2 regions of the Candidatus Thalassolituus haligoni genome follow, and region 1 is predicted to be linked to the other one. Evidence: predicted binding sites of a transcription regulator. Region 1 holds the regulator's gene; the other holds the start of a gene.

Region 1 (11,022 bases):
CCGTTGCCGTCGTAGCCATTCCCGCACTCGTGGAACTGTGCTGACCAGCAGCGACAGACCGATAAATATCATGATGAGGCCAAAGGGAATAGGTAGTGGCGTGACAATAACACCAGCGATAACGAGAAGGATTCCAAGCATGATTTTGGCGCTGCGTTTAACCATAGAGAAGTCAGCCATCGGTAGTCGTAACCTGCTAAAGTGTCATGTCGATGTTGCTCCATCATGACGGCCGCAATAAATCTGTTTGTGTGCCTGGCTGTCATGTAATCGTGATCATTTTGTGAGTACTCGGTGGCTGCTTGCAGTCACTCAATGTTCGTTTGAACCACTTTGATGCAGCCAATAGTTTCGTATGAAAGCACCTTCCAAACCCCCGTCTTCAACCCCTTTGGACAAACAACCTCTGCCGCAACGCAGTTTGCTTTCTACTCCAGAGGGAGAGCAGGCATTACGGGCAGAATACGAGTATTTGTGGCGTATTGAACGCCCGAAAGTGACTCAGGAAGTCTCCGATGCTGCCAAACTGGGCGATCGCTCAGAAAATGCCGAATATATTTACGGTAAGCGGCGCTTGCGCCAAATCGACAGTCGGGTACGTTTTTTATTGAAACGCCTCGAAGCTTTGACCGTGATTGATCGCCCGCCCGCAGATCTCAACCGGGTGTATTTTGGCGCTTGGGTTGAACTGGAGGATGATGACGAAGCGATTCATCGTTATCGCCTGGTTGGAGAAGATGAAATCGATCTCAAACATGGCTATATCAGTATGGATGCGCCGCTGGCCCGTGGTTTGGCTGGCAAGTACGTGGATGATGAAGTGATTGTGCGTTTGCCAAAGGGAGAACAGACCTATGCCATTCTCTCTGTGACTTATTCACGACCGGCGTGGGACAACAAGCCCGGCGAGGTCACTCATCGCTGGCTGACCTGATTTAGCTGCTAGTCTGATGATCAGGGAGGATTTATGAACAGATCAGGCAGTGTACAAAGATCCGTGTCAGCGATAGTGGCCTGCTGGTGCTGGAGTGTCGCAATAGCGGTTGTCGCGGAAACACCCTTTGGCCCTGGCGATTTTGCCGGGATCTACCGGCTACCGGTGATGATTGATACCGTGGTCAGTGTTTGTCCGTGGAAATCGGCGTCTGGCAGTGGCTATGTCCGGGTGATCCGTACACGTGGCCCAACCGGTCACGGCCTGTATTTACAGTGGATACGATTTGGTGTGGCAGGTAGTGAGGCTGAGGTGATTTCGACCCGGAGCATTGAGGAATTGGCAACGGAGTTTGACGTTGCTGTGGAGATGCCAGTGGCACAGCTCGAAAAAGACCATTGTCTGTTGCAAAGCCAGGCAGAGGATAGTGTCAACGGACGACGTTACCGACTTGATATTCGTGTTGGTGCGCCCGGAGATTACCAATTCGCAGTTACCCGGCATCTGAGTGGTGGTTTACCCTAGCAGGCTGTTTTTCACCCATTCAAGTCGTGGCCGCACTCTCAGACGGGTGATTGGTGTATGTGCATGGCAGACGCTATTCGATCGTTACAATATCCAGCCGCGTGGCCAGGTGTGACTGGTCTTGCTGCTTTTGCAGGTTAACAAAGTCGAACAGGTTAAGATCCCCCAGCTGTGAGGGGGCTATGTTACAGATGGCTGCGAAGATGTTGTCACTGCGGCCTGGTTGGATTTTTTCCCACTCATGCAGCATGTTTTTGACGTTTTGACGTTGCATGTTTTCCTGCGACCCACAGAGGTTGCAGGGAATGATCGGAAATTCCCGCGCTGCTGCAAACGCCTCGATATCCTTTTCCTTGCAGTAGGCCAGCGGACGGATCAGTACATGCTTCTTGTCGTCGCTGAGTAATTTGGGTGGCATGGCTTTGAGCTTGCCGCCATAAAACATATTCAGGAACAGGGTTTCGATAATATCGTCGCGGTGATGTCCGAGGGCAATTTTGTTGGCACCAATGTGTTCGGCAAAGCCGTACAGGGTACCGCGCCGCAAGCGTGAGCACAGACCGCAAGTAGTTTTGCCTTCCGGAATAATGTCCATGACGACGCTGTAGGTGTCTTTTTCGACAATATGGAAGGGCACATCCAGCTTGCTCAGGTATTCCGGCAGAACATGCTCAGGAAAGCCCGGCTGTTTCTGATCCATATTGACTGCGATCAGTTCAAAGTTAACCGGGGCGCTTTTCTTCAAGCTCATCAATATGTCGAGCATGGTGTAGGAGTCTTTGCCTCCAGACAGACACACCATGATTTTGTCACCTTCCTCAATCATGCAATAGTCTTCGATGGCCTTGCCGACATGACGGCGCAAACGTTTTTGCAGTTTGTTGAATTCGAGTCGTTCTTTGCGATCGATGACGTCGGCAGTCATGCTGGGAAAACTCCTGGATGTTCTGGGATGGAACACGGGCTAAAAATCAGGCGGCGAATTCTAGCGAATAGATTGGCTGTCGTCAGCAAGAGTTGCTGTGCTGGATGTTCGATTCAGCCAAGCTATGACTGACAGGGAAGGTTGTCAAATCTGTTAACCGTGAGTCAGCGTGCACGTGGGATACTGCGGAGCAGTAGCAGCCACATATGTCCGGTGTTTTGCCGAACGGTTGCGGGCTGCCTGCTGCTACTGATCGGTTTATTCTGTGGTGGCCTTGTCGTCGCATTCGAGGTGAGCACTCAGGCCTGCCATCTCATAAAGACTGTTCATGTCCAACACAATGATTTCCTTGCCTTGGGTTTCGATCAGCGCATTTTTCTGAAAGCGGGTAAATACCCGACTAATGGTTTCAACCGCGAGACCAAGATAATTGCTGATGTCGACCCTGGACATGGGCAGCCGGAAGTGAGTCGCGCTGAAGCCTCGGCGGGCATAGCGGTTGGAAATATCCAGTAAAAAGGAGGCCACACGTTCTTCGGCGTTCTTTTTGCTTAATAGCAGCATCATGTTCTGGTCGTGGCGAATTTCATTACCCATGGTGCGCATCAGCTGTTTACGCAGATCGGGTAATTCGTCGGTGAGGTTTTCCAGCTGGTGCACCGGAATTTCACACACGGTGGTTGTTTCCAGTGCCTTGGCGGTGAGTGGGTAATCTCCGGCATCGTAACCGGCTAACCCAATCAGTTCGCTGGCGAGGTGAAAGCCGGTGATCTGCTCTTCGCCGTTGCTGGCCAGGGTATAGGTTTTCAGGGCACCAGTACGTACTGCAAATACCGACTGGAATTCATCCCCTTGCTGGAATAACAGCTGGCCTTTCTGGATGGGTCGGCCACGGCGAATAATATCGTCAAGCCGCTCCATATCACTGTCGCTGAGCGATAGTGGCAGACACAGAGCATTCAGGGAGCAAGTCTGGCAGTGGGGCTGATTGCCGCGCAAGGGAGGATGTGCAACTTGGTTTGTTTTCATTGAGCTCACCGTGTCTGGTTTTCCGTGACAAACGGAACAACTGTTTTCCATTAGTTTTCGTATGGTCTTAGCTCACAGGGTGACTGTCAAGACATTGGTCAAGGTATTACAGTTGGCTGACTATAGCCAGATGGCCGCTGCGGTCCACAATCCATAACTGATGAGCAAGAGTCCGGCGATGCGACGGCTGACGTTGTGATTGAGTAATCGATTGAGGCTGCTGGCGGCGAGGCCGCTGGCAAACAGGGCAGGCAGTGTGCCCAGTCCGAAACAGGCCATGGCCAGTGCACCCTTGAGAGGATCGCCATTAGCGGCGACCCAGCTTAATGTACTGTAGACCAGGCCACAGGGAAGCCATCCCCACAGCAATCCGAGACGAAAGCGGCTGCTGACTGATTGTTGTGCCAGTAATGGTTTGGTGGCGGGCTGTAGCAGACGCCACAGGTGCTGACCGAGCTGTTCAATCCGGGTCAGCCAGCTTGCCCAGCGCGCGATGTAGAGTCCCATCAGCATTAGCATCACGGCAGCCAGTGTGCGTAATACCAGCGTCAGCAGGTCATTCAGTTGCTGCAGCCATAAGCCAAGTACAGAGACTATCAGCCCAGCCACTACGTAGCTGGTGATTCGTCCGCCATTAAAAGCCAAGGCGGTTAATAGCGGTTGATGCTGTGAGCGACTGCCAATGGCTGCCGCAATACCGCCACACATGACCAGGCAATGACTGGAACCAAACAAGCCCAGCAGTAATGCGGTGAGCAGTGACAGTGGTTCAATCACGACAATTTGTCAGGTGATGTGGCGTCTGGTGCTGCAGGCGGTGGGTTGATTGTTGTTGACGGCGGTTTTTCGGCGCTGGCCGTCGTTTCCTCAGGGTCGTCATCAAAGAGAATCTTGTGGGCTGGCGACTCCAGATCATCAAACTGACCGCTACGTACTGCCCAGAAAAAAATCAGGGTGGCGATACTGATCAGGACGATCGAGAGTGGAACAAGTATGTAGATAATATCCATGTTATGTCCGTCATGCTGGGCGAATGGGTGCCGTTATAACCCGGCATTATGTCTGTGGGTGGCTATCGGCAGCATCCGGTTTGGATATCCGGGACAGCCTCAAGGCGTTACTGACCACCAACAGGGAACTGAACGACATGCCGATGGCTGCCGCCCAGGGGGGAATGTAACCTGCGGCCGCTACTGGCAGGGCAAGCAGGTTGTAAAACAGTGCCCAGCCAATATTCTGGTATATCACTTTCCGGGTGCGGCTGGCGGTGTCCAGAGCCTGCAGCAGGCTGTCCAGGCGTCCGCTGGTCACCAGCGCATCAGCACTGGTTTTGGCCAGGTCGCTGGCATCGCTGACGGCAATCGCAATATCAGCACCAGCGAGTACCGGCACATCGTTAATGCCATCTCCGACCATCAAAACGCGTTCTCCCTGCTGTTGCCACAGGCGCACCTGTTGCAACTTTTGCTCGGGAGACAAACCGATCCATACGTCGTTGATACCCAGTTGTGCTGCCAGCAGTTGGCCAGAAGCACCGGGGTCGCCGGTGAGCAGCGCCGTTTTTATCTGGCGTTGGTGCAAGCCTCTGACCAGGCTGGTCGCGGATTTTCTGACGCTGTCGCCCAGTCGAATCCAGGCAACGGCTTGCTCATTGACGCTGAGCAACAGCCATTGTCCCTCCTGCTGATTCAGATGACTGGTATCGGGTTTGGCCGTGGCTGGCACAGCAAAATCGGGCCGACCCAATCGAACGGGCAGGGACTGTTCTGCCGTTGGATGCCAGAAACCACAGATACCGGCACCGGTCTGTTGCTGGACATCGCTCACTGTGGCGGGACGAATACGGCGAAAGGCGCGTGCAATCGGGTGGCTGCTGGACTTTTCCAGACCGGCAGCAACGGCGAGGATGCTTTCTCTATCCAGGTCACCTGCCAATACCACGTCTTCAATGGTGAGTTTGCCCTGGGTGAGAGTGCCGGTCTTGTCGAAGACAACCCGATCTATGGTTGGCAGAGATTCCAGTACATGGCCCTTGCTGATCAGCAAACCGGCTTCCCGCAGGGCGCCGGTCGCAGCGGTCAGGGCAGTAGGTGTCGCCAGCGACAGGGCGCAGGGGCAGGTGACAACCAGCACAGACAAGGCAATAAAAAACGCGTGATCATTACCTTGCCACCACCAGAACAGCAACACACCCGAAGCAATCAGCAAAACGGCGGCAACAAAGTGGCTGGCAACACGGTCGGCGATCAGGGCAATCTTGGGCTTTTCCTGCTGTGCTCTGTCCATTAGGCGCACAATGGTCGACAGTTGGGCTTCTGCACCGGTTGCGGTTACTTTCATGGTGATCGGGCTTTCGATATTGATAGTGCCGCCAATCAGATGATCCTGATGGCGTTTGGTAACCGGCAGGTATTCTCCGGTCAGTGCTGCTTCGTCGACGGAACTCTGGCCATTGACAACAATGCCATCGGCCGGAATCGCCTGTCCCGGTTTGATCAGCAACAAATCCCCTGGCTTGACCTCTTCACTGGCGATCACCGTTTCGGTGGCTGTCGGGGTATCGTCGCTCAGCCGCAAGGCGACATTGGGCAGCAAGGTCAGCAGGTTGTTGCCGGATTTCCCCATGCGGTGGCGGGCGCGCATTTCCAGAAATCGCCCCAGCAGCAAAAAGAACGTGAACATGCAAACCGAGTCGAAGTAGACCTCCTTCCCCTGGTTGAATGTGCTCCAGATGCTGGCGCAGAAGGCCAGAATAATGGCCAGGGATACCGGTACGTCCATGGTCAGATGGCGGACTTTCAAATCGCGGATGGCCGCTTCAAAAAACGGCAGGGCAGCGTATAGCACAACCGGCAGCGTCAGCAGCATGGACGCCAGACGCATAAAAATTTCGTATTGCTGGGCCATACCAACGTAGAGCGGCACCGCCAGCATCATCACTTGCATCATGCCGATACCCGCGACGGCGAGACGGCGGATGCTGCGTTTACCTTCGTCATTGCGTTGCTGTTCGGCGACGGTGGCAGAAAAAGGCGAGGCGCGGTAGCCGAGGCGGTAGATTTGTTCGATCAGACTGGAAACCGGCAGTTGCTCCGCTATCCAGCGTACAACCAGGCGGTGATTGGAGAGGTTGAGAACGGCCTGATCGACACCCGGTAAGGCATTGAGGCGATGTTCTATCAACCAGGCACAGGCGGCGCAGCTGATGCCATCGATCACCAGGGTTGCCTCTGCCATACCGTTGTCCAGCCGCGCAACAAAACGCCGCTGCATCGCCTCGCTGTCGTACAAGGTCAGCGAATCCCGGGCTTGCAGTGCATCATCATCGAGCTCAGCCGGAGACAGTTCTGGCAGTGCGGTGCGGTGCTTGTAATAGTCTTTCAGACCACTGGCGACGATGGTTTCGGCAATGGCCTTGCAACCCGGACAGCACATCGGTTGTGACTGGCCGTCGATCAGGGCTGACCAGCGTTCTGCTGTCGACTGGCTGACATTTTCACCGCAATGAAAACACTGGCTGGTATTGGAATGCCGTGTCATTGGGCGTTTAATTGCACAACCTTGCTGTCTTCCAGTCGTTCTGTCGAGCGTATTCGCCAGCCCTGATCAGGACTTTGTAACCACAAGTAGCGGCGGGCAGGTAGCTTTATTTCGGCAGCTCCGACGTAGAGACCTGGCTCTATCCGCTGCAGTATGACGTCGAGATCCTGATCCTGCAGAGTCGGATGAATCAGTTTTAGCAACAGTGCATCCGGTTCTTTATCCAGCTGTCCTTCCAGTGTCAGGCGCGCTTCGTGGTTGGTAAACACCAGGCTGCTGCGGATGTTCAGACGCGCCGCGTGTTGGTCCATTTCGATATTTTCGGTATAGCTGACGCCATCCTTGTAATAACTGTCGCTTACCAGCGAATCCTTGGTGCTGACTGCGAGGGTAATCATGACCATACCCCAGCAAACGGTGACGGCCGGAATTCCGACAATCAGCCACATTAAGGGTTCTTTGTACCAGGGTTGGGCAGGCTGGGTATCTGATTTCATAGTGCTCTCTGGGATCTCGACTGCTGGCAGGGCCTGTTGGGGTCTATTATTGCTCCAGGGTTCCGCTGCCCGAAAAAATGCCGCCCAAGTGTAACCACTTGGGCGGCGAGTCTCTAGAGTCCTCGGCAAGTCATCGTCAGCAGACTTGATGCAGAGCAGAGCGCGGGGCGCACTGAAATCTAGCCCCGCTAGCCCACATTGAGCAACAGCAGGGATGAGGCTCGCTAGTTTCTTGGGGCGATAAAGCGGCTCTCTTCGCGGGCAACTTCTTTGCCATCCTGCTGATCCACCACGACAAATTCGATGTCGGTTTTACTGGAGGGAAGCTTGGCAATCGCCGGGTCAATTTCAAGGTTGACCGTAATCTCGCGCAGTTCATTAACCCTGATTTCATAGGTTTCGGGCGCATCCATATGGACGGCCGGAAGTCCTTCAACCCTGAGCTGGTAGGTTCGGGGTTGTTGCGACATATTCATCATTTTCAGGGTATAGCTGTTGGTGACAGTATCGTTGGGTGTGACCCGATAGAGACTGCCGCGATCCCGTTCGATATCCAGCTCGAAAGGAACCCGGCTGGCAATGGCATAAACAAAAGCAGACAGCATAACCAGCAGCATAAAGGCATAGCCCAGCAGTCTGGGGCGCATCAGGTGGGTTTGCTTGCCTTCCAGTTCGTTTTCTGTGGTGTAACGGATCAACCCCTTGGGTTTGTTCAGCTTATCCATAATAGAGTCGCAGGCATCGATACAGAGGGCGCAGCCGATACATTGGTATTGCAGGCCGTCCCGAATATCAATGCCGGTTGGACATACCTGGACACACAGTGAGCAGTCGACACAATCACCCAGTTGGGTCGTATCAGTTTCCTGCTTGGCTTTTTTACTGCGTTTTCCGCGCGGCTCACCGCGATTAATGTCGTAGGAAACCGCTAACGTGTCGGCATCGTACATTACCGATTGGAAACGGGCATAAGGGCACATGTAAATACACACTTGCTCACGCATCCAGCCAGCATTGATGTAAGTAGCCAAGGTGAAAAAAGCAATCCAGAAAATCTCCCAGCCATTCAGTGCAGCCGAAAACATATCCGGGATCAACTCACGAATGGGAGAGAAGTAGCCAACAAAGGTGACCCCGGTTGCGAGTGCGACAAATAGCCACAGGGTATGTTTGAGGGCTTTTTTGCGCAGTGTGCTGGTGGATATGTTTTCCTTGTCCATCTTGATGCGTTGATTGCGGCTGCCTTCCACGCGTTCTTCGATCCACATAAACAGGAATGACCAGGCTGATTGGGGACAGGTGTAGCCACACCAGACCCGGCCTGCGAGGTTGGTAATCGTGAACAGTCCAAAGGCGGCAATAATCAGCGCGAATGACAGCAGAATAAAATCCTGAGGCCAGAAAGTGACACCAAAAATATTGAACTGGCGAGCTGGTAGATCAAAGTAGACGGCCTGGCGACCACCCCAGTTAATCCATACCGTGCCGTAGTAACCCAGCATGAGTGCCCACAATGAATAGGTTCTCAGTTTCTGAAAGAAACCGATAATTTCTCGTACATATATTTTTTCACGCTTGGCGTACATGCTCTCGGACTTGGGTGTGACGTCTTTGACAGGGATGTTACTCATGACAGCTAATCACCTTGTTTGCTTGTGTTGGCTGGCGTAGCGGGTGGGGGCCCAAAAGGCACCTTCGGATCGTCAGCGGATCTATATAATGCTGTGATTATATAGTTCGTACGCAGTTGATATATCGAAAAAAAGCGGCCATTGGCCGCTTTTTCCCCGTTCATTGCCGCAGCTCAACATTGTGGTTATGCGAGCGGTTGGCTGAGGCAATCATGACATCACTTGTTGGACAATGAGTAAACGTACGTGGCCAGCAGGTGAATCTTGGCGTCAGCATTAGCACCAAGGATTTCCTTATGGGCAGGCATTTTACCGCTGCGGCCATAACGCAGAGTCATTTCGATCTGCTTGCTGGAGCCGCCGTACAACCAGGTTTCATCGGTCATGTTAGGGGCGCCCATCATCTGGTTACCCTTGCCGTTGGCACCGTGACAAATGGCACAGTTTTGCAAGAACTTGGGCGCTGCTTCCTCTGCCAGAGTGGCATCGTGCTTCAGGCCAGACAAGCTGCGAACATAGTTCACCATCTGGTTAATGCCTTCATCACCCAGAATGGCACCCCAAGCCGGCATGGCACCCTGACGACCGTTGGTAATGGTCTGGACGATCTGTGCCGGAGCACCGCCATACAACCAGTCTTTGTCCGTCAGATTAGGGAAGCCAAGCGCACCTTTGGCACCGCTGCCGTGGCAGACCGAGCAGTTACTTTTGAACAGGCGCTGACCAGTTTGTAACGCATCATCGTTATGAATCAGCTCAGCAACCGGAGTTGAGGAGTACTGGGCATAAAGAGGTGCGATTTCCTGGTCGAACGCCTGGACTTCCGCTTTCCACTGATTGGTCTGGCTCCAGGGAACTTCCTTGCCGTCTACGGTAACGGTCAGGAATCCCTGGTAGTTGCCCAGACCAAAAGAAGCCAGATAGCCGAGGCCAAAAATAATGGTGCCCCAGAACATGAACACCCACCAGCGTGGCAGCGGGTTGTCAATTTCTTCAATGCCATCATAGCTGTGACCGGTGGTCTGGTCGGTTTCTTCTTTGCGCATACCGCGACTGGTGTACATGATCAGCACACCACAGCCAATAATGGATCCCAGTACAATGACGGAAACCCATACTTGCCAGAAAGTACTTAACATAATTACTTGCTCCGATCTTTATCGCCGTGCTTGGGGAGGCCATCATCGTCATCAAGAAATGGAATATCCCCATCGTCTTCGAAACGTTTCCTGCGACTGGAGCCATAGGCCCACCAGAAGATTGCCAGCATCGCTATCAGAGCGAAGATCGAACCCAGCCCGCGCACGTCGTTAATATCCATGGGATTACCGTTTAGTGATCACTGTGCCCAACTGTTGCAGGTACGCAACCAGAGCTTCGATTTCGGGTTTGCCATCAACGGCCGCTTTGGCACCTTCGATGTCGTCATCTGTGTATGGCACGCCGACCATGCGCAGGGCTTTCATCTTTTTCGGTGTATCACGACCATCTACCTTGTCTTCAAACAACCAGGGGTAGGACGGCATGATGGATTCAGGCACAACGTCACGCGGGTTATACAGGTGCGCCCGGTGCCATTCGTTGGAGTAACGGCCACCGACACGAGCCAAATCCGGACCGGTACGCTTGGAGCCCCACAGGAACGGGTGTTCGTACACGGATTCGCCCGCCACAGAGTAAGGCCCGTAACGTTCGGTCTCGGCGCGGAATGGACGTACCATCTGGGTGTGACATACATGGCAACCTTCGCGAATGTAGATATCACGGCCTTCCAGCTGCAGCGCCTTTAATGGCATCAAGCCTTCAACTGGCGTGTTGGTGTCCTTGGCGAAGAAGAGCGGCACAATTTCTACCAGCCCACCCCAGCTAAGAGCGATGACGATCAGTACCACCATTAATGGCATACTTTTTTCGATAGTGTCGTGCTTAATCATCTCAATA
Region 2 (11,022 bases), 1.6 Mb from region 1:
AATCAGCTCCAGTTGAGCCTGTTCGGCGTATTCCCCAAAAGGGTACTGGGACTCCAGCGCCTTGAGCTTTTCAATGGCAATAACGTTGCTGTTTTTATCCAGCGCGGTTCTGGCTTCTTTATATAATTGTTGCTCGGTTTGTTCTTTGGGTTTGTCCGGATTTCCGGAGCAGGCGACCATCAAGACAGATAATAAAATCAACAGCCAGCGGCACGTCATGGAGCGGATTCCTAATTGTGGATATACTTCGCTAAAGCGCGGTATTAAAACACAGTCACAGCACAGTCCCAACCGATTGGCGGTTCTGACGTCTGGTATCGCATCGACCCTCCCCGATTTGGCAGACTATGACCAATCAGATCTCTAGCAGTATTCAGGTTCCCTTTGATCAGGGCAACAAACGACTCGACCAGGTAGCAGCGCAACTGTTCCCTGACTATTCACGCTCACGGCTGCAACAATGGATCAAAGAGGGACAGTTGACGGTTGATGGCAAGGCCTGGCGCGGGCGTGACAAACTCACCGGCGGTGAGACGTTGGTACTGGAAGCGGAGCTGGCCCCCGAAGGTGACTGGCAGCCAGAGGCCATCGACCTCGATATCGTCTACGAAGACGATCATATTCTGGTGCTCAACAAGCAGGCTGATCTGGTGGTGCATCCGGCGGCGGGCAATCGTGAAGGCACCTTGCTGAATGGCTTGCTGCATCATTGTCCGGCGCTGGCCAATATTCCCCGTGCCGGTATCGTACATCGGCTCGACAAGGACACCACAGGACTGATGGTGGTGGCCAAAACCCTGCAAGCCCAGGCGCATCTGGTCGCACAACTGCAGGATCGCACCATGGGACGTGAGTACGAAGCGGTGGTTCAGGGGCACATGACCGGCGGCGGCAAAGTAGATGAACCGATCGGTCGTCATGGTACCCAGCGCACCCGTATGGCGGTCAATCCGATGGGTAAAGACGCGGTGACCCATTACCGGGTATTACACAAGTTTCCTACCCATACCCATATTCGCTGCAAACTGGAAACTGGCCGTACTCACCAGATCCGCGTGCATATGACGCACATTGGCCATCCGCTGGTGGGTGATGCCACCTACGCTGCCCGTACTCGCCTGACCAAGGGTATTGGCCCTTCCTTGCGTACCATGCTGCAAAACTTTCCACGTCAAGCGCTGCATGCCAAGGCGTTGGGATTATTGCACCCGGTTGAGCAGGAATGGATGGAGTGGGAAGTGGACTTGCCAACCGACATGATCGAATTGCTTGAGATGCTGGAGGCTGACCGGCGTGGTGCGCACGACATTTGAACTGATCCGGCCAGACTGGCCCTTGCCTGCCGGGGTGCAGGTGGCATTCAGTACGCGCCGGTTACTGAGTGGGCCGGTTTCTGCAGCGCCCTGGGATGGTGCCAATCTCGGGCTGCATGTCGGTGATAATGCACAGCAAGTACGGCAGCACCGTATCCGCTTGCAACAGCAGTTACCCGCTGTGCGTGCCATTCAATGGCTTGATCAGGTGCACGGCACTGAATGTCGGCACGCTTGTGGGAACGAGATTGTGTTGCCAGCAGATGCCTGCTGGACAGCAGAGCCAGGCCTGGCCTGTGCCGTCATGACGGCAGATTGTTTGCCGGTGTTGCTGGTCAGTGCAAATGGCCAGCAGATTGCAGCGATACACGCCGGATGGCGTGGTCTGGCTGCCGGTGTGCTGGAACAGGCCCTGACCTGTTTTAGTGGTAGCGTCATGGCCATGCTGGGTCCCGCCATTGGCCCGGCAGCGTTTGAAGTCGGGCCAGAGGTCAGGGCAAGCTTCGCCGGGGCGCCGGCAAGTTGCTTTTATCGCGGTCACGGCGATCGTTATCATGCCAACCTGCATGCACTGGCGCGCTGGCGGTTGGAGCAGGCGGGCGTCGAGTGGATATTCGGGGAGGAATGGTGTACTTATCGGGAAGCGACGCGGTTTTATTCCTTTCGTCGGGATGGCCAAACCGGTCGGCAGGCCAGCCTGATTTGGCGCGAGTAGCGCAGGCGGTTATTGTTTTTTGCAATAGGTGTCCATTATCTTGCGGGCTTTCTGCTGTTCGCGCTCCCGTTCAGCGTCCGTCAACGGACGGTATTCACCGGTCTCCTGGTCTTTGAAGCGACGGCTGTAATTACTGCTGAGCTTGCCCATATAGGTCTGGCCCTGCTGGCAATACGCGTCGGCCTCTTCGTTGGGCACTGCGGGTTCGTCGGAGTCTGGCTGTTTTTCCTCATCCTTTTTCGGATTGGCAGTGTCCACCAGGGATCTGCCTGTGGCAGGGGGTGTGGCGGGGCGCGAAACCTGCACATCATAGGTTTCTGCTGTTGCCTGTTGCTCACGGGGAGGCTGTGAACCAAAGTGAACCTGGCCGCTTTCATCTGTCCAGCGGTATACCTGTGCTTGCACCGGGCTGGTTACCAAGGCTGGCCATAGCAGTAGCGCCACTGCTGTCGAGAGCAAAAATTTCATAATCACCTGCGATATCAACAGAACCGGGATGCAGCGAACACTATGGCAACGAGCTGATAAGTCAAGGAAATAGCCGTTATTCTGGCATCCCGCAGGCCGCGTGTTCTCTGGACAAACAGCGCTATGGTGCTAAAATTGCACAGCTTTTGCCGGATTGAGCAGCCAACACCCCCGTGCTGATCTCTGGCAGCCATGGCCTCTGGACCAGGGTTATCCTCCGATCCAGTTCCAACCCGCAGTTTATGACCAGACTCCGGGACTCTGATGAGCAACTACAAGTTATTCATCCTCACCGGGATCCATCCGCCTTCAGGGCGTGATGACGCTGATCCCGCAATTTTTATTTCACTCATGCTCTGACAAGAGCTTGTGCAAGAGGATAAGTACGGTGGAATTACTTTCCGGCGGAGAAATGTTGGTTCGTGCTCTGCACGAGTCAGGCGTTGAATATATCTATGGCTACCCGGGCGGCTCGTTGCTGCACATTTACGATGCCGTCTATAGACAAAGTGCCGTCAAACACGTACTGGTCCGCCACGAGCAGGCCGCAGCCCATATGGCTGATGGCTATGCCCGTGCGACCGGTAAAGCCGGTGTTGTGATGGTGACTTCCGGCCCTGGAGCGACCAATACCATTACAGGTATTGCTACTGCGTTTACGGATTCTATTCCAATGGTTGTCATTTCTGGTCAGGTGATGAGCCATTTGGTCGGCGATGATGCCTTCCAGGAAACGGACATGCTGGGGGTTTCTCGCCCAGTGGTGAAACACAGTTTCAGCGTTCGCCGCCCGGAAGAAATTCCAGAGCTGGTGGCGAAAGCGTTTTATATCGCCAGCACCGGTCGTCCCGGCCCGGTACTGATTGATATACCGAAAGATATGACCATGCCGAATGAGCGTTTTGAATACGTTTATCCGAAAAAGGTCAAACTGCGCTCTTACACACCGCCTCAGCGTGGCCACTCCGGCCAAATCAAGAAGGCGGTTGAATTGCTGTTGAGCGCCAAGCGTCCGGTTATCTACAGCGGCGGTGGTGTGATCATCGACGGCAGTTCAGATAAGCTGCGGGCATTGGTGGATCGCCTGAACTTCCCATGCACCAGCACATTGATGGGGCTGGGGGCTTATCCCGGCACGGCGGATCGTTTCCTTGGTATGTTAGGGATGCACGGCACCTACGAAGCGAACGTGGTGATGCACCACGCCGATGTGGTGTTGGCGGTAGGCGCTCGCTTTGATGACCGAGTGACCAATGCCACGACCAAGTTTTGTCCGGACGCCAAGATCATTCATATCGATATTGATCCATCGTCTATTTCCAAAACCATCACCGCCGATGTGCCCATTGTCGGGCCAGTGGGTACGGTGCTGGACGAAATGATGGCGCTGCTGGATGAAGCTGGTGAAACGCCGGATGCTGATGCGATAACCTCCTGGTGGAAACAGATCAACGAGTGGCGTCCGCGTCATGGTATGCGTTACGAAAAAAATGAAAACGGCTTGATGAAACCACAGGAAGTCATCGAAGCGCTGTGGACTGCTACTCGGGGAGATGCCTACGTCACCTCCGATGTTGGCCAACATCAGATGTTTGCCGCTCAGTACTACAAGTTTGACAAGCCCAATCGTTGGATCAACTCCGGTGGCCTGGGCACCATGGGCTTTGGTTTTCCGGCCGCGATGGGGGTGAAGATGAACTTCCCCGATCACGAAGTGGTGTGTGTCACGGGTGAAGGTTCGATCCAGATGAACATTCAGGAAATGTCGACCTGCTTGCAGTACGGTATTCCGGTAAAAATCGTCTGTCTGAACAATGGTTCGCTGGGTATGGTACGTCAGTGGCAGGACATGAACTACGAAGGGCGACATTCCCATTCCTATATGGAATCACTGCCTGACTTCGTTAAGTTGGCCGAGGCCTATGGCCATGTGGGTATTCAGGTAAAAAGCCGCGATGAATTGCCGCAAGCGCTGGACGATGCCTTGAATAAATACAAGGATCGCCTGGTATTCCTCGATGTAGCCGTTGACCCGGAAGAACACGTTTATCCAATGCAGGTGCCTTTGGGCTCCATGCGCGACATGTGGCTGAGCAAGACGGAGCGTACCTGATATGATGCGACATATTATTTCTATCCTGCTGGAAAACGAACCGGGTGCCTTGTCGCGTGTGGTCGGACTGTTTGCCCAGCGTGGCTATAACATTGAAACCCTGACGGTTGCGCCTACCGAAGACCCGACCTTGTCGCGTCTGACCATGACCACCCATTGCGATGATCGCAAGATCGAACAGATCACCAAACAGCTCAATAAGCTGATCGAGGTGGTCAAGCTGGTGGATCTGTCTGAGGGTCAACACATCGAGCGCGAACTGATGCTGATCAAGGTGAAAGCCGTGGGAGCCCAGCGTGCTGAAATCAAACGTACGGCGGATATCTTCCGTGGCCAGATCGTCGATGTGTCACCCAGTGTGTACACCATCCAATTGACTGGCGCGACTGATAAACTGGAAGCCTTTATTGAGGCGATTGGTTCGACTGCAGTGCTGGAAACCGTGCGCAGTGGGGTGTCGGGTATTTCTCGTGGTGAGAAAGTCCTGAGCCTGTAGCCTTCGCTCTTTGCCCTTCGCGTCAGTCTGGCCATAAAAAACCCGTTGAATACTCGCGCTTCAACGGGTTTTTGTTATGGGGTTAACCAGTGATTGGGCTTAAACCCGATACGTTGCACTGGTCATGACCTTGGAAATAGCAGTCATCACCATTTTTACCGGCAATGGAAATTTCTGGCCACCAGCATCCAGTGCGGTAGTGGCGTGTTTGGCCTCGTCTTCCAGCATTTGCAACAGCACCGCCTTGCTGCGTTCATCCTGAACGGGCAATGAACTGATATGAGAGGTCAGGTGCTTGCACACCTGTTGTTCTGTTGCGGCAACAAATCCCAGGCTGACCTTGTCACCAATTTTACCCGCTGCGGCACCGATACCCAGAGATAATCCATAAAACAGCGGATTCAGCAGGCTGGTACGGCCGTCCAGCTCCTTGATGCGAGCTTCACACCAGGCCAGGTGATCAATTTCTTCTGCGGCGGCTTCTTCCATGGCACCACGCACATCAGGCAATCTGGCCGTTAACGCCTGCCCCTGATACAAGGCCTGGGCACAGACTTCACCGGTATGATTAATGCGCATCAGAGCGGCGGCATGTTGACGTTCGGCGTCGCTCATCTCATGTTGCTCGCGCTGGAGAGCTGGGGATGGGCGAGCGGCTGAGGCAACACCGGGAACGAGGGTGCGGAGGGCTTGGTCGGCGCTGCCAATCAGGCGATCTAACAGGGAAAACTGGCGAGTATTTTGCTGGCTCATAACGGGTCTCTCCGCAACGCGGGCATAGCAGGCCATACCCGAAAAACTGAATCGGCTGACAGTTTACGTTTTTCTGCGTTCTGATGCATGATCCGTATCATCGCTATTCAGCCATAACCATAACACTCCTGGCGTCAGCCAGTCTGACAGAGAGAGCCAAAGAATGCAGGATGTACACGACCTGGCACTGATGCTGGAGCGCCATACGCCGATTCTGGTGATTGAAACCCACGAAGAACCCCGAGCGCTGGACTTGCTGACTCGTCTGGCCATCAAGCGCGGTGCAGCATTGCAACAATGGACTCTGACCGACGGCTTGCGGCGGCTGGGTTTTGGTGAAGAACCAGGATTGGAGCAAAGTGAGGTGCCCGAACGGGCGTTACTGCATATCAAGCAGCAACAACAGGGCGGTATTTTTGTCTTTTGCGATCTGCATCCATTTATCGCAGAACCACAGATAGTACGGCTGCTCAAGGATATTGCCTTGCAACATGTGCATGCCGGAAAAACCCTCGTTTTACTCAGCCACCGACTTGAGGTACCTGATGAACTGATGCGCCTGAGTGCCCGTTTTCAGCTGCAACTGCCGAATGAACAGCAATTGATGACCCTGGTACAGGAAGAAGCACGGCGTTATGCCGCCCAAAGTGGCACACGGGTAAAAACCGATGAACCAACACTCAAGCGCCTGGTGGCCAACCTTCGTGGTTTGACGTATTCCGATGCCCGCCGACTGATTCGTGGTGCGATAGTCGATGATGGTGCGATCACGGCAGAAGATGTACCGGAAGTCAGCCGGGCAAAACTCCAGTTGATGGATATGGACGGCGTGATGGGATTTGAGTACGACACTGCCCGTTTTGGTGATGTGGCCGGTCTGGATACCATGAAGCAATGGCTGCAACAGCGTCAGCAGGCGTTCCTCGAAGCCGATACCGATATGCGACCCAAAGGAATGTTGCTGTTTGGTGTGCAGGGCAGTGGTAAAAGCCTGGCGGCAAAGGCGGTGGCTGGCAGTTGGGGAGTGCCCTTGTTGCGTCTGGATATGGGTGCCTTGTACAACAAGTTTTTTGGTGAGACAGAACGTAACTTGCGGGAAGCGTTGCAGCTTGCCGAGCTGATGGCGCCTTGTGTTGTGTGGATTGATGAAATCGAAAAAGCACTGGCCGGTGATAGCCAGGACAATGGCGTCAGCCAGCGTTTGCTGGGTACCTTGCTGACCTGGCTGGCGGAGCGTAAACAGCCGGTGTTTGTGGTGGCGACTGCTAACAATATTCATGCTCTGCCACCGGAACTGATGCGCAAGGGTCGTCTGGACGAAATCTTTTTTGTTGATTTGCCCGATGCCAGCGTGCGGGAAGCGATTTTCCGCATCCACCTGGGCAAGCGCGGGCATGATGTCGATGCAGTCGACCTGGGGCTACTGGCCGCCATGACCGAAGGGTTTTCCGGCGCAGAAATTGAACAAGTGGTGGTCGCTGCCTGGTATGCCAGTGCGGAAGCCGGTAAGACAACGCTTAATGACCAGCCACTGACGACCCAACAACTGGTCGCAGCAGCTAATGCAACGCAGCCGCTGTCGGTAACCATGGCTGAACCGCTGCAGCGCCTCCGGTTATGGGCCGCCGGGCGTGCGGTGTCCGCGAATTAGCAGGTTACGTCAGTGGGTACTGGACGGTCGTTGCGGACGATACTTGAGTTCCAGCAGTGCCCGCTTCAGGCGTTCGCCACTGGCAGGCTTGGCTAACAGATGATAGATTTCAACCGCATGGGCCTGTTCTCTGACCGAGCTGATGCTGAGACCCGTGAGCATTAATACGTTGGGCTTGGGGCTGATCGAGGCGTCATCCTGAATGCGTTGCATCAGTTCAAGCCCGTTCATGACCGGCATATCCTGGTCAATGATGGCACCATCAAACGCATGTCCGGTAGCTGCCTGATTACGCAGCATGGCCAGGGCTTCCTTGCCGCTGTAGGTGCTTTCAACACGCACTCCCCAACGTCGGATCTGCTTTTCAATTACTTTCCTGAGCGAGGCGTTATCGTCAACGATCAGGATGTGCATACCAATCAGACTGTCATCGTGGCCCGGCTGCACCGATGTTTCTGCGCTTTCAGGCTCCAGTGGCAGGTACAGGGTAAGAGAACCCGCCTGGGTCGTCAGGCTTTCCATTTCCAGCGATGCCTTCATAAAGCGGATCAGATGACGGCTGACGGTCAGATTCCAGGGCGTTTCGCCGTTTGTGTGATGGGTGCTGCAGAGCAGATCCAGCATGATTCTCAAATCGTCGCGATTGGTGATGGTGCCATGTAACTGAATCTGGATCGACACACCATGAACCTGGCCCCGGTTGTTGCGTAGCGGGCTTAAGTGCGTGCTGATTTCACCTTGTTCAGTGTAGGCCAGCAGTCGGGCGTAGAGGTTATGCAACAGGGTTTGCAGACGATTACGGTCACCCACCAGTCGAGCTGGCAGATCTTCTTCCTGGTCAACCATCAGTTCAACCTGTTTACGGTTGGCTTCCAGTTGAAAATGCACCAGTACCTGATTGGTCAGGGAGACCAGATCAAAGGCACGGGTGTCCAGCTCCAGATGATCATCCTGAATCTTGGCCAGTACCGAAATTTCGTTGGCGACGTGCAGCATTTCCCGCCCGGCCTGAGCAATGGTTTCGGTGAAATCACGCTGGTTATCGGTCAGTGGGGTGTCCGACAATAATTCATTCATGCCGAGCACGCCGTTGATAGGAGTGCGCAGTTCGTGGCTGATTTGTGACAGGATCGCGGGGTTGATCGCAACGCCACGGTTGGGCGATTCCAGAAACTGGTCACTCTTGCGGGTCAGGCGCAAAACGGCCATGACCATACAGGCGGTCATAACGGACGGTAACAACAATGCCATCCAGTTATTGATGGAATCAAACTCCAACAGGTTATTGCTGATGAACAGGATCAGTAATACACCGCCAAGATTGGCCATGGTGCCAGTCAGGAACCAACGCTGTGCTGATGGGTGGCGACTGCTGCCGATGCCGAGCAAGATCGCCAGGATCAATTGCATCAAGATCACCAGGAGGGGGGCCAGAGTTTCGCTATAGCTGCCGGACAAGGACGTTAGCAGTATGGTGCCGAGGATTGATAAGCCGGTACTGCCCAGTAATATCTGACGGAACAACCGGGCATGCTGGCCTTTCCAGCCAAGGAAGTAGACCGCCAGAGATTGGCTGGCAATGGCGGCACCGGTGGCCAGCTCGGTAACAATTTCCGAATGCTCGAGGTCAATATTCAGTAACAAACCCAACTGGCCCAGCCAGCTAACCATAAATACTGTTGATGCCAGACAGTAGCCCGATGCACACCAGGCTAGCCAAGAGCGGCGCGTTAAGGCCAGATTGATAAAGTAAGCTGCGGTTGCCATTAACCAGCCAGCGACCAAGCCAATCAAAATGGATTGACACTGTTCGTTTTGCAGAAAACGTTGTGGTGTCATCAGCCGTACATCGGTATTGATCAGGCCGCCGCTCGACAACGACAGCAGATAACTTTGTGTTGTCATTGCCGGTAACGTTAACAAGAACGGGTGGGCCTGCTGATAACTACCGGAAGGGGCGGTAAAACCATTGATAACAGTGATAGCATCACTGCGACTGATATCAAACATGGATACTGACGGAATATGGTTATTGGACAGCGCCAGGATGACCTGCTTATCTATCGGAAACGGATTATAAAGACTGATGCGTAGCCAGAAGGTGGAATGGCTGACCCCAAAATGGAGGTTCTCGGAATGGCTTGGAGTAAAGCGCAATTGGACTTGCTGGGTCAGTATATCGTCAATGGATAACGACGATTCCGGGTCTTCCAGGATCGAGACGTAGCTACTGATCGAATGATTAAAATCACTTTCCGGAATCAGCACCGGACTGCTGGCCCAGCTACTGTTGCTTAGGCATAGTAGCCAGAGCAGTCCCGCTAACCATGATGAATCAAATAGCCTTTTTGCCAGATCTGCCATGGGAATCCCTTGCGAGTCTGACAGGGCAGCAATAAAAATCTGCCCTGCCACGCGTTGTGGTACAGAATTGTGGTACCGGATGGGTTGTATTGGATTATAGTGCCGTGTTGTTACTGTTTTCCCGTGTAATGGCACGATAGCCAATGTCGGTACGATAAAACATATCTTGCCAGCTAACCCGCTGCGCCAGCTCATAAGCGGCCTGTTGGGCCTCACCGACGGTGTTACCCAGTGCGGTGGCACAGAGTACACGTCCGCCTGCGGTCAATACATCGCCATTGTCCGCAGTTTGGGTTCCGGCATGGAATATCTTGCGATTGGTGCCGTCGTCGTCGGGCAGTGAGATAACATCGCCCTTGCGGTAGTCGGCCGGATAACCACCGGCAGCCAGTACTACGCCCAGTGCCGGGCGGTCATCCCAATCGGCTGTTTCGCTATCCAGCTGGCCTTCCAGCGCAGCCAGGCAATGAGCCACCAGGTCGGATTTCATCCGCAGCATGATTGGCTGGGTTTCCGGATCACCAAACCGGCAGTTATATTCAATCACCTTGGGCGTGCCGGTGGCATCAATCATCAGGCCAGCATAGAGGAAGCCGGTGTAATCGTTGCCTTCTGCGGCCATGCCCTGAACGGTCGGGTAGATGACTTCTTGCATAATGCGATCGTGAATGGCTGTCGTCACAACCGGGGCCGGGGAATAGGCACCCATACCGCCAGTGTTGGGGCCAGTGTCGCCATTGCCAACCCGTTTGTGATCCTGGCTGGTGGCCATGGTCAGTACATTCTTGCCATCAACCATGACAATAAATGAAGCCTCTTCACCACTGAGGAATTCTTCAATCACCACCCGGCAACCGGCATCACCAAAGGCATTGCCGGACAGCATGTCCTGTACGGCCGCTTCGGCCTGAGCCAGGGTTTCTGCGACGATCACGCCTTTGCCGGCCGCCAGGCCATCCGCCTTGACCACAATCGGTGCGCCCTTTTCACGCAGATACGCCAGCGCTGGTTCAAGCTCGGTGAAGTTCTGGTAGTCTGCGGTGGGGATCTGCTGCCGAGCCAGGAAGTCCTTGGTGAAAGCCTTGGAACCTTCCAGCTGGGCTGCTCCGGCAGAGGGGCCAAAGATTTTCAGGCCTGCTGCCTGAAACT

The links. Region 1 encodes FNR, which switches genes on or off when oxygen is low (the NO sensors DNR and NnrR bind a similar motif). Its sites were predicted from a motif close to TTGATNTANATCAA; they were not measured.
Region 2: a site for FNR is predicted at 5,946-5,959, ahead of coq7 (2-polyprenyl-3-methyl-6-methoxy-1,4-benzoquinone monooxygenase). Genes of this name have one in related genera too.

The regions. Positions count from the first base shown of each region.
Region 1 is NZ_CP139482.1:1,613,893-1,624,914, forward strand. Features, by position in the region: gene SOJ49_RS07325 (PGPGW domain-containing protein) at 1-180, opposite strand, end outside; gene greB (transcription elongation factor GreB) at 356-934, shown strand; gene SOJ49_RS07335 (hypothetical protein) at 968-1,459, shown strand; gene ttcA (tRNA 2-thiocytidine(32) synthetase TtcA) at 1,533-2,384, opposite strand; gene fnr (fumarate/nitrate reduction transcriptional regulator Fnr) at 2,643-3,413, opposite strand; gene SOJ49_RS07350 (sulfite exporter TauE/SafE family protein) at 3,534-4,190, opposite strand; gene ccoS (cbb3-type cytochrome oxidase assembly protein CcoS) at 4,187-4,423, opposite strand; gene SOJ49_RS07360 (heavy metal translocating P-type ATPase) at 4,470-6,953, opposite strand; gene SOJ49_RS07365 (FixH family protein) at 6,950-7,450, opposite strand; gene ccoG (cytochrome c oxidase accessory protein CcoG) at 7,675-9,081, opposite strand; gene ccoP (cytochrome-c oxidase, cbb3-type subunit III) at 9,300-10,220, opposite strand; gene SOJ49_RS07380 (cbb3-type cytochrome oxidase subunit 3) at 10,223-10,402, opposite strand; gene ccoO (cytochrome-c oxidase, cbb3-type subunit II) at 10,407-11,012, opposite strand.
Region 2 is NZ_CP139482.1:3,198,468-3,209,489, reverse strand. Features, by position in the region: gene SOJ49_RS14315 (outer membrane protein assembly factor BamD) at 1-219, opposite strand, end outside; gene rluD (23S rRNA pseudouridine(1911/1915/1917) synthase RluD) at 348-1,313, shown strand; gene pgeF (peptidoglycan editing factor PgeF) at 1,294-2,028, shown strand; gene SOJ49_RS14300 (DUF4124 domain-containing protein) at 2,038-2,496, opposite strand; gene SOJ49_RS14295 (acetolactate synthase 3 large subunit) at 2,885-4,609, shown strand; gene ilvN (acetolactate synthase small subunit) at 4,614-5,105, shown strand; gene coq7 (2-polyprenyl-3-methyl-6-methoxy-1,4-benzoquinone monooxygenase) at 5,205-5,858, opposite strand; gene SOJ49_RS14280 (AAA family ATPase) at 6,022-7,509, shown strand; gene SOJ49_RS14275 (7TM-DISM domain-containing protein) at 7,519-9,873, opposite strand; gene purD (phosphoribosylamine--glycine ligase) at 9,968-11,022, opposite strand, start outside.